DNA from 3 places in the Pseudomonas sp. A125 genome. Region 3 is predicted to be linked to each of the others. Evidence: predicted binding sites of a transcription regulator. Region 3 holds the regulator's gene; each other region holds the start of a gene.
What was found. Region 3 encodes FliA, which starts transcription of late flagellar genes. Its sites were predicted from a motif close to CTAAAGTTTNNNNNNNNNNNGCCGNTAA; they were not measured.

Region 1 (3,770 bases), on a different contig from region 3:
CCCGCCGCTGCCTGGACAAGGCCGGCTGGAGCCTGGGCGACCTGGACCTGATCGAAGCCAACGAAGCCTTTGCCGCGCAGTCGCTGGCGGTGGGTAAAGAACTGGAATGGGATGCGGCCAAGGTCAACGTCAACGGCGGCGCGATTGCCATCGGCCACCCGATTGGCGCGTCAGGCTGCCGCGTGCTGGTGACCTTGCTGCATGAAATGATCAAGCGGGATGCCAAGAAAGGCTTGGCCACCCTGTGCATCGGTGGCGGTCAGGGTGTAGCACTGGCGCTCGAACGCGGCTGATTTCCAAGCCCATGATGAAAAGGCTCGGCCTGTGGTGAGGAGGCTTGTCCCCCGTTGGGCTGCGTAGCAGCCCCAATAAATTGACCTCGGTGTTTGAGGTAGAACTCATCGCAGGTTTTTGGGGGCCGCTGCGCAGCCCAACGGGGGGCAAGCCCCCTAACTACAGGCTGCGAGCGGTCAGTCCCGCGCCTGGGGCACCGCAAATACTGCATTGGCCCGCACCACCACCTTCTCTCCAACCTGCACGCTGACCGTGGCAAATGCCATCTGCCGACCGCGTTTGTGGTGCTCCAGCCGCACCTCGATCCACTCCCCCACCTGCACTGCCCCGAGATAATCCAGGGTCATGCTCGCCGTGATCAACGGCAGCGGCGGTTCACTGGAAAACGCCATGGCGTAGCCCATGCCCACATCCGCCAGCGTGGCCAATACGCCGCCATGCACGGTGCCGCGCCCGTTGGCATGGCGGTTGTCGGCGCGCAGGCCGATCTCCAGTTGCAAGCCTTCGCCACGGCAATACACCGGACCAAGCAGGTCCAGCAGCGGGCTGCTGCGCGACAAACGAGTGAAGCCTTCGGGGACGGCGAGAGTGCTCATAAAGTGGCCTTCCGTGTGATGAGCCATGGGTGTAACGCAGCCAGCGGCCGGCAACCATCATCATCAACCTGGTAAATCCCGTGGGATAAGCCTCCAGGAACGTGCCCGCGCATCCAGAAACTTTTTGTAATAACTCCTTCATCTTTCTGCCTGCCCTGTCGATATAGGTCAGCTGCACGGCAGGGTCGCAACCTGACCAACACGTCCTGATGGCCCCCTCCCGCCTAAAAACTCTTAATCGCATGGATGTCGCAATGTTGAATTCGGCTGCAAAGATGTTGGGTAATGTGAGCGTCAGGGCGAAATTGACCTTGGGTTTTGCACTCGTATTGATACTGACTGTGTTGATTGCAATCACCGGCTGGACTGGGCTGGGCAACCTTGGCGTGCGGGGGGTAAAGCTCAGCACGATCGCCAAGCTCAATGATGACTCCCGCGACGTGCGCATCGCTCGCTTGAGTTACACGCTCAAGCCCGAAGCCTTGAATGCCGCGGCGGTGGTAAAAGTCCTGGATGACCTGGATCGTCGAATCGGCTTGGTCGACGCGATGCTCAAGGCTCCCGAAGACCAGCGCTGGATTCAACAGGGCCAGGCTGCAATCAGAAACTATCGCGCGCACTTCCAGAACTTCGCCAGCGCCACCGATGCCCACGACGAGGATAAATCCAGGCAGGCCCAGGCAGCCTTGAACGCCGACATCGCGAGCCTGTTTGAAGCCTGCAAGCAACTGTCAGACACGCAAACCGAGAAACGCGACCAGGAAGTAAAAGTCGCCGGGCAACTGTTGTTCGGCGCCTCGGCCCTGGCGCTGGTGATCGGCATCCTGGCCGCCTGGATCATTACCCGGTTGATCGTCACGCCGTTGATGGAAACCCTGAAAAACGCCGAACGGGTGGCCTCGGGTGATTTGAGCCAGGACATCCACGTGTCCCGGCGCGACGAGTTGGGGCTGTTGCAGGCCAGCATGCAGCGCATGACACTGAACCTGCGCCGCTTGATCGGCGAGTTGCGTGACGGTGTGGTGCAGATCGCCAGCGCAGCCGAGGAATTATCGGCCGTCACCGAGCAAACCAGTGCCGGCGTCAACAGCCAGAAGGTCGAGACCGATCAGGTGGCGACCGCGATGAACGAGATGACGGCGACCGTGCAGGAAGTCGCACGCAGCGCCGAGCAGGCGTCCAGCGCCGAGCAGGCGTCCAGCGCCGCCGTGAACGCCGGCCACGAAGCGCGGGCCAGTGACCAGGTGGTCAATCAGGCGATTGAGCAGATCAGCCGGCTGGCCACTGAGGTCGGGCATTCGACCGAGGCCATGGACGGACTCAAGCGCGAAAGCGCCAAGATCGGCACCGTACTGGATGTGATCAAGTCGGTGGCCCAGCAAACCAACCTGCTGGCGTTGAACGCCGCGATCGAAGCCGCCCGTGCGGGCGAAGCCGGGCGTGGTTTTGCGGTGGTAGCGGATGAAGTGCGCAGCCTGGCTCAACGCACCCAAACCTCAACCGAGGAAATCGAGGGGCTGATCAGCGGTTTGCACCACGGCACCCAGCAAGTCGCCCAGCGCCTGGAAAACAGCCGCACCTTGACCGACAGCAGCGTGGAACTGACCCGCCAGGCCGGCACTTCGCTGGCCAGCATCAGCCGTTGCGTAGCGGATATCGAGTCAATGAACCTGCAAATCGCGGCCGCCGCCGAGCAGCAAAGTGCGGTGGCCGAGGAGATCAATCGCAGCGTGATCAACGTGCGCGACATTTCCGAGCAAACGGCAGCCGCCAGCGACGAAACAGCTGCCTCCAGTACCGAACTGGCGCGCCTGGGCGTTCACTTGCAAAACCTGGTGAGCACCTTCAGGCTTTAAATCAGCGCCTCAGGCAGCGCTGATAACGCTCATCCACGCGCTTGGCGAACCAGGCCGTGGTGAGGTTGCGGGTGATTTTCGGGCTTTTCAGCACAATGCCCGGCAGGATCGCCCGTGGCAGTGGTTTGCCGGCGGCCTTGTCGGCCAGGGCGAACACGCGCTGGTACAGTGTGGTGTCTTCAAAGTCCAGGCGCTCGCCCTGCTCCAGCTGGCTGCGAATGCTTGGGTTGCGCATGTCCAGCGCCTTGCCCAGGGAGCGTACTGCCAGTTCGGTGGTGCCCGGCAGGAACGAGCCATAGTTGATCAAGTCGCCGTCCAGCGCCAGCGTGGTACCCGAGACCCGGCTGACCGCCGCCTGGAATGCGGCGTTGCGGCTAGCGTACCAACCGGCATTGAAATCGGCGAAGCGGTACAGCATCTGGTCGTAGTGCACCGGGTAGCCCAGCAGATGGGTGATGCCAAAGTACATGCCGCCCCGACGGGTGAACACTTCTCGGCGGATGCTGCCATCCACGGTGTAGGGGTAATCCCGCGCCTGTTTTTGTGCGAAGTCGATGCTGACCTGCATCGGGCCTGCGGTATGCACCGGGTTGAAGCCGCCAAACAGGGTATTGCCCAAGGGCACGACGCTGATGAAATCGTCAAAGATCCCACTCAAATCCCGCTCGGTACGCGCAGCACTCAAGCGCTCGGCGTAGGACTTGCCGGTGGGCGAGCGTAGTTGCAGTGCCGTGCGCACCAGCACCGCCGGCACATGGACTTTAGCGGCGCGGCGCAGGATTTCGTCCTGGGCGATCTTGCCCATGTTCGGCACCGGCGGGTCGACCTGATAGGTGGACTCCTGCTCGGTCACGGCCAGCACGGCGCAGATGTTTTCGGTACTGGGGTAGATTTTCTGCGTATTGAAGGCGGTGTAGATGTCTTGGGCCCAGCCGCCACGATCCGGCACGCTGGCCGGCATCAGCCGCACGACCTGTGCCTTCACCTCGGCTTCACTGCGCTCGGGCAGTGGCTGCGTGCGCTG
Region 2 (3,770 bases), on a different contig from region 3:
GCGTATTGCGCGTTGATCGAATCACGCACCTGGCCAAGGGTCGCCCCTGGCGGAACACTCACGCCATAGTCCTTGCCAGACTGAGAAATCGTCAGCGAGGTGGCTGAAGTCCCGGCATTGATAACCTTGCTGTCGCCGCCCGTAATGACTGCGGAGGACACCTTCGACGACGTCGCCAACTGCGTTACGCTCAGCTTATAGCTACCCGCAGCGGCGCCGGGGCCGATCGTGACCGCTGCCAGCTTGCTGTCTGACATCGTGGCGCTCAGACCGCTGAAGCTGACAGTCTGGGTCATGTTGGTCAAGGCACCACGGAACGCATCCAGCGCGGCCTGGATCTTGCCGATCGAGGTCAGTTGGGTAGTGGTGGTTTTCGTCTGAGTATTGATCTGCGCTTGCTTGGGTGCGGTTTGCGCCCCCACCAGGCTTTTTACCAGACCTTGAACGTCGATACCCGTACCCGGGCCGTTGACCGTTAGACCTGCTACGACTGTCATCGTCTTTCTCCTAAATCCGGGGCTGATGCTTTATTGACAAACACCGCGTCGCGCGGTTTCTGCAACAAAGTTCATGCCAGTTTAGACCTTGGCGTCAAATAGCACGCTGCTGGCATCATGAAGGCTTTGCGCGAGTTTCAGTGCAACTTCCGAAGGGATCTGGCGAATCACTTCGCCACTTTCGGTTGCGATGACCTTGACCACCACCTGGTGGGTGCTGTCATCAATGGAAAAATCCAGTTTGCGCTGGGCAGCCTGGATGAATTCGCTAATGTCCTTGACCGCCTGTTTCAGGTCGGTATGGCTCGACGGTTGCTGCGGATCGTCCGCTTTGGCCAACGCGTCGACCTTGGGTTTCTGCGCATCGACGGCTACTGGAGCGGTCGCATTCTGCTGCGCCGGTGCTGGATAAGACAGGTTCAACTTGACGCTCATGTCCATGACCAATCTCCTCATCGCGGAAAAGACAAAAGGGCACGTAAACGCGCCCTTCCGTCAGTTACCAAGTGCCGTTATTACTGAAGCAGCTTCAGTACAGCGGACGGCAGTTGGTTCGCCTGGGACAGGATCGCGGTGGAAGCCTGTTGCAGGGTTTGTTGCTTGGTCAACTGAGCAGTTTCAGAAGCGAAGTCAACGTCCTGGATCACGCCACGAGCAGCGGTGGAGTTGTCCGAGATGCTCTGCAGGTTGGCGATGGTGTTGTCGAAGCGGTTTTGTACAGCACCGAGGTCAGCACGCTGGGAGTCGATGGTCGACAGGGCCTGAGTGAGCACGTCAACAGCGCTTTGTGCGTTGGCAGCGGTGGTCACGTCAGTGTTGCTGACCACGACTTTGCCCGAGTTGACAGCGGTTGCAGTTCCGTCACCGAACACGCCGGGAACGCCGGTGCCAGACAGGGAGTAGCTGGAGCTGGAGTTCAAGGATACAGCGCCGGTGGCAATCAGGTCACCAGTAGTCAGGGTTGCACTGGCGCCAAACTTGCCATCGCCGCCTTTGGTCTGAACACCGATGGTCGCACCACCACCGTCAGCTGCGGAGAAGGTGAAGTTCTCACCCGAGTCGGACTTGATCGACAGAGAGCCGGTCGACTGATCGAAGTTAACGCTGATGCCCAGTTTGGCGGCGTTGGAATTCAGTTGGCCGGCAAGGTCAGAAGCGCTGGTGATGCCGGTGAACGAAACTTTAGGAGCAGTGGCACCGCTACCGACTGTCAGGGTGAAGGCACCGCTTGGGGTGGCCGTCGGGAAGGTAGTAGGCAACGTGAACTTGGCTTCGGTGCTAGCGGTAGCCTGCAGGCCACCGACTGCGCCGTTCAACTGAGCAGCGATATCCTTGGCCGAGGCTTTTGCGTCAATGGTCAGCTCATCAGATACCTGGCCACCACCGGTAACGGTGATTTTGCCGCCTGCAATACCGGCGCCTGGTGTCGGAGCATTGGACAACAACTGCTGCGAACCAATGTTGCTGGCCGATACGTTGCCCAGGCTCATGTTGATGGTCTGGTTGGCGTTGGCGCCCACTTGGAAAGCGGTAGTACCGAAAGAACCGTCCAGCAGGTTACGACCACCGAAAGTGGTGGTAGAAGCGATACGGGTCAATTCAGAAGTCAGAGCAGCGTACTGAGCCTGGTTCGACTTGCGGTCGTCAGCGCTGAGGGAGCCGTTAGCGGACGACAGGGCCAGGGAACGCATGGTCTGCAGGATGTTGGTGGATTGCTGCATCGCGCCTTCAGCAGTTTGCGCGATGGAGTTACCGTCACCGGCGTTCTTGATGGCAACGCCCAGGCCGTTGATTTGGCTGGTCAGACGACCGGCGATTTGCAGGCCGGCCGCATCGTCTTTGGCGCTGTTGATCTTCAGGCCGGAGGACAGGCGCTGCATGGAGGTTTGCAGGGCGCTGGAAGCCTTGTTCAGGTTGTTCTGAACGGTCAACGAAGCAAGGTTAGTGTTTACTGTTAAAGCCATGACGAAATCCTCGTGGGTGGTGTACTGCGGCTTCCGGCCCTGGCAACCGCCGGGTGTGGCCTAGAGAACCTTCGTAATAGTTATCGTCGTGAAAGCAGGTTGCTTGAGGACTTTTTTGATTTTTTTTACTAGCACCGTGCCACTCCTTGTAATTCAAGCATTTACGTTAGCCCAAACCTCAGCAATTGCTGGCTTTTCTGGCGTCAAATAAAAAACGCCCATGATCTTTCGATCATGGGCGTTTTTTTGTGCAGCGCCTTTAAGCCATCAAGGGCGGTGCAAAATCGCCGAGCCCCAGGACAGCCCCACACCAAAACCACTGATGGCGACGCGCTTCCAGGTGGAGTCCAGCATGTGCTTTTCCAGCAGCAGCGGAATGCTCGAAGACACGGTATTGCCGGTCTCGACCATGTCCTTGATGAATTTATCCACCGGCGCATCTTCAAAACGCCGGGCCACGGCGTCGACAATCGCCGCACTGCCCTGGTGGATGCAGAACGCATCGATCTCGTCAGCCTTGAGGTCCGATTCGTTAAGCAGCTCGTGCAAATGCGCCGGCACCTTGAGCAAGGCAAAGTTGAACACCTGGCGGCCATTCATGAAGAACACGCCGTCGCTGACCTTCAAGTGCGGCGCACCGGAACCGTCAGTGCCGAACTTGGACTTGCCCAACTGCCAGGGCGCGTCTTCACCCATCCAGGTGGCGGTCGCGGCGTCGCCGAACAGCATGGTGGTGTTGCGGTCTTCCGGGTCGACGATCTTGGAGTACGGGTCGGCGGTCACCAGCAGGCCGTTTTTCAGGCCCGTGGCTTCCATGAAGCCCTTCATCGCATAGATACCGTAGACGTAGCCCGAGCAGCCCAGGGAAATGTCAAAGGCAGCCACGTGCGTCGGCAGGCCCAGTTTGTCCTGGACGATGGCGGCGGTGTGAGGCAAGCCCTCTTCGTCGCCGTTCTGGGTAACGACGATCAGCGCGTCGATGGATTCGCGCTTCAACTCGGGGTTGTTGGCAAACAAGGCGTTGACCGCCTCGACGCACAGGTCGGAGGTTTCCTGCGCGGCATCCTTGCGCGGCAGGAACGCCGACCCGATCTTGCCAATGATGAATTCTTCATCCTTGGCGAATTTGGCACCCTGGGCGTAGTTATCGATCCCGTCTGCCGGCACGTAACTGGCGATGCTTTTTATGCCAATCATTGTGGCTTCCCAATACTAAATAGCTGGAGAACACCCCGCGAAACAGGTCGCCGGGCGCTGACAATAATGGGGATAACCCCGCAAAAAACTCGCCGAAAACCGCCTTTACACC
Region 3 (3,770 bases):
CGGTTGCTTGTCTGCAGCCGGGGCCGCAGCGGCACGCGCCGGTGCAGGCGCCGGCTTGGCAGCCACTGGCGCGGCGGCCCTGGCGGCTACCGGAGGCGGTGTTGCGACAGCGGCGGCAGTAGCCGCCGGTGCAGCAGCGCCAGCCACTTCAGTAAACTTGCCCTTGCCGTGCAGTTCATCCAGCAAGGCTTCGAATTCGTGATCAGAGATCAGCCCATCGGCAGCCGGAGCGGCAGCAGCGGGCGCTGCAGGTGCAGCGGCTGTTGCGGTTGTTGCGGCGACTTCCGGCAGCGCGTCGGCGGCAAACGAGCCTTTGCCGTGCAACTGGTCCAGCAGCGCTTCGAACTCGTCGTCGGTGATTTCATTGCTGGCAGGCGCCGCTGCTTGCGTAGGCGCTGGCGCTGCGGCCACCGCATCCGGGGCAAACTGGCCCTTGCCATGCAACTGGTCTAGTAACGACTCGAATTCGGCGTCGGTAATGTCTTCAGAGGTCGGCACTGAGGCCTGCGCACTGGCAACGGGGACTTCGGCTTGGGCCTTGATGGCGTTCAGCGAGTCCAGCAGTTGTTCAAATTCGCTGTCGGTCACATCGCCCGCAGGCTCGGCGACAGGTTCGGCCACCGCTACAACCACCGGCGCGTTGGCCGCAGGTTCTGCCAGGCGCGCCAGGGCGGCCAGCAGTTCCGGGGTGGCGGCAGTGATCGGTGCACGTTCGCGCACTTCACTGAACATGCCGTTGACTGCGTCCAGTGCTTCCAGGATCACGTCCATCAGTTCCGAGTCGACGTGCCGCTCACCCTTGCGCAGGATGTCGAACACGTTCTCGGCGATGTGACAGCACTCCACCAGCTCATGGAGCTGGAGGAAGCCGGCGCCCCCTTTTACAGTGTGAAAACCGCGAAAAATTGCATTGAGCAGGTTCGCATCATCCGGTCGGCTTTCCAGCTCGACCAGTTGTTCGGACAGTTGCTCTAAAATTTCGCCGGCCTCTACAAGGAAATCCTGAAGGATTTCTTCATCGGCGCCGAAGCTCATGGGTGTGCTCCTTAGAAGCCTAAACTGGACAGCAAATCGTCTACGTCGTCTTGCCCGGATACAACGTCTTCACGTTTATCGGCATGAATCTGCGGACCTTCACCCTTGGCGAGGTGTTTTTGTGGATCTTTTTCAGAAAGGATCGCTTCGCGGTCATGTTCGATGCCGGCAAACCGGTCGACCTGGCCCGCCATCAACACCAGTTTGAGCAGGTTGCTTTCCACTTCGGTGACCAGTTGGGTGACGCGCTTGATCACCTGGCCGGTGAGGTCCTGGTAGTCCTGGGCCAGCAGGATGTCGTTGAGGTTGCTGGAAACCGTGCGGTTGTCCTGCTCGCTGCGCGACAAAAAGCCTTCGACCCGGCGCGCCAGTTCACGAAACTCTTCAGCGCCCACTTCCCGACGCATGAACCGGCCCCAATCGTTGCTCAGGGCCTTGGCTTCACTGGCCATACCGTTGACCAGAGGCGTGGCGTTTTCCACCAGGTCCATGGTGCGGTTGGCCGCCGCCTCAGTCAGCCGGACCACATAGGACAGGCGTTCGGTGGCATCCGTGATCTGCGAGATTTCTTCGGCCTGGGGCATGTGCGGGTCAATCTGGAAATTGACAATCGCACTGTGCAACTCACGCGTAAGTTTGCCCACTTCCTGGTACAGGCCGCGGTCACGGGTCTGGTTGAGCTCATGGATTAACTGCACCGCGTCACCGAACTGGCCTTTTTCAAGGCTTTCGACGAGTTGGTGAGCATGTTTTTTCAGGGTCGACTCAAAATCGCCCTGTGACGTTTCTTTATGCTCCATAGCTCCCCCGTGGCAGCATCAATGACCGATGCGTTCGAAGATTTTTTCGATCTTCTCTTTCAACGCCAATGCAGTGAATGGCTTGACCACGTAGCCGTTGACCCCAGCCTGGGCGGCTTCGATGATCTGTTCACGCTTGGCTTCAGCGGTCACCATCAGCACAGGCAGGCTGCGCAGTTTTTCATCCGCGCGCACGTGGCGCAGCAGGTCGATACCGGTCATGCCCGGCATGTTCCAGTCCGTTACCAGAAAGTCGATGCTCCCGCTGTTGAGGATCGGAATCGCTGTAATGCCATCATCCGCCTCGACCGTGTTAGTGAACCCAAGGTCACGCAACAGGTTTTTTATGATCCGCCGCATCGTTGAGAAGTCATCAACGATGAGGATTTTCATGTTCTTGTCCAATTCGACCTCCAAGCAGTCTTAAACGCGCCCAGCACCTGGGCGCGCCATATCAATCAACAGGCGTTACACAAAAAGGACTACCGGGGGCGCACCACGGGCCAAGCCCGTCCGGGCGCAAGGCCTGGACGGTATCGTTCGCAGTGTCCCCACACTGCCTGTCAGCGCGCTCGCCACTCTCCCAAACGCCCCCGCAAGCGGGCTGCGCACTGGCTGTGTAACTGGCTGACCCGCGATTCGCTGACCCCCAGGACCTCACCGATTTCCTTGAGGTTCAGCTCTTCGTCGTAGTACAGCGCCAACACCAGTCGCTCACGCTCCGGCAAATTGGCAATCGCGTCCGCCAGCGCACTTTGGAAGCGTTCATCTTCCAGGTCGCGTGACGGTTCGAGATGAGCACTCGCGCCGTCCTCGTGCAGCCCTTCATGCTCGCCGTCCTGTAACAGGTCGTCGAAACTGAACAGGCGGCTGCCCAAGGTATCGTTCAAAATCCCGTAGTAATCGTCGAGACTCAATTGGAGTTCGGCCGCAACTTCGTGATCTTTAGCGTCGCGACCGGTTTTTGCTTCAATTGAGCGAATTGCGTCACTTACCATCCGCGTATTGCGGTGTACCGAACGCGGCGCCCAATCACCTTTACGCACTTCATCGAGCATGGCCCCACGGATACGAATACCCGCGTAGGTCTCGAAACTCGCGCCCTTGCTCGCGTCGTACTTGGTCGACACTTCGAGCAAGCCGATCATCCCGGCCTGGATCAAGTCTTCGACCTGCACGCTGGCGGGCAGGCGCGCCAGCAAGTGATAGGCAATGCGCTTGACCAGGGGCGCATAGCGCTCGATCAATTCGACCTGACTGTCACGTGCCGACTTCTTGTAAAGGTTGTAGCCGCTGGCTGTCATAGCACCGGTCCTGCGCTCGTCTGATGCACCAATCGCTCGACGAAAAACTCCAGATGCCCGCGCGGGTTGGCGGGCAACGGCCAGGTATCGACCTTCTGGGCAATAGCCTTGAACGCCAATGCGCACTTCGAACGAGGGAACGCTTCATAGACCGCACGCTGCTTTTGCACGGCCTTGCGTACGCACTCGTCGTAAGGAACTGCGCCAACGTATTGTAAGGCGACATCGAGGAAGCGATCCGTGACCTTGGTCAACTTGGCGAACAGATTTCGCCCTTCCTGCGGGCTTTGGGCCATGTTGGCCAGCACGCGGAAGCGGTTCATGCCGTAGTCACGGTTAAGCAGTTTGATCAGGGCGTAGGCGTCGGTGATCGAGGTGGGTTCGTCGCACACCACCAGCAACACTTCTTGCGCAGCGCGCACGAAGCTGACCACGGACTCACCGATCCCGGCGGCGGTGTCGATCACCAGTACGTCGAGGTTGTCGCCGATGTCACTGAACGCTTGAATCAGGCCGGCATGTTGCGCCGGGCTCAGGTGCACCATGCTCTGGGTGCCGGAAGCGGCCGGCACGATGCGAATCCCGCCGGGGCCCTGCAACAGCACGTCGCGCAGCTCACAGCGGCCTTCAA

Region 1: the regulator FliA is predicted to act here: its motif matches at 1,028-1,055, upstream of ACZRN6_RS23840 (methyl-accepting chemotaxis protein).
Region 2: the regulator FliA is predicted to act here: its motif matches at 2,542-2,569, upstream of ACZRN6_RS04950 (flagellin N-terminal helical domain-containing protein).

The regions. Positions count from the first base shown of each region.
Region 1 covers NZ_JBUZVP010000019.1:79,761-83,530, reverse strand. The annotation lists gene ACZRN6_RS23850 (acetyl-CoA C-acetyltransferase) at 1-293, shown strand, start outside; gene ACZRN6_RS23845 (PaaI family thioesterase) at 471-890, opposite strand; gene ACZRN6_RS23840 (methyl-accepting chemotaxis protein) at 1,145-2,746, shown strand; gene ACZRN6_RS23835 (DUF1615 domain-containing protein) at 2,748-3,770, opposite strand, start outside.
Region 2 covers NZ_JBUZVP010000002.1:398,977-402,746, reverse strand. The annotation lists gene fliD (flagellar filament capping protein FliD) at 1-497, opposite strand, end outside; gene ACZRN6_RS04955 (flagellar protein FlaG) at 579-938, opposite strand; gene ACZRN6_RS04950 (flagellin N-terminal helical domain-containing protein) at 1,013-2,461, opposite strand; gene ACZRN6_RS04945 (ketoacyl-ACP synthase III) at 2,729-3,658, opposite strand.
Region 3 covers NZ_JBUZVP010000024.1:99,603-103,372, forward strand. The annotation lists gene ACZRN6_RS26905 (chemotaxis protein CheA) at 1-1,035, opposite strand, end outside; gene ACZRN6_RS26910 (protein phosphatase CheZ) at 1,047-1,835, opposite strand; gene ACZRN6_RS26915 (chemotaxis response regulator CheY) at 1,854-2,228, opposite strand; gene fliA (RNA polymerase sigma factor FliA) at 2,399-3,139, opposite strand; gene fleN (flagellar synthesis regulator FleN) at 3,136-3,770, opposite strand, start outside.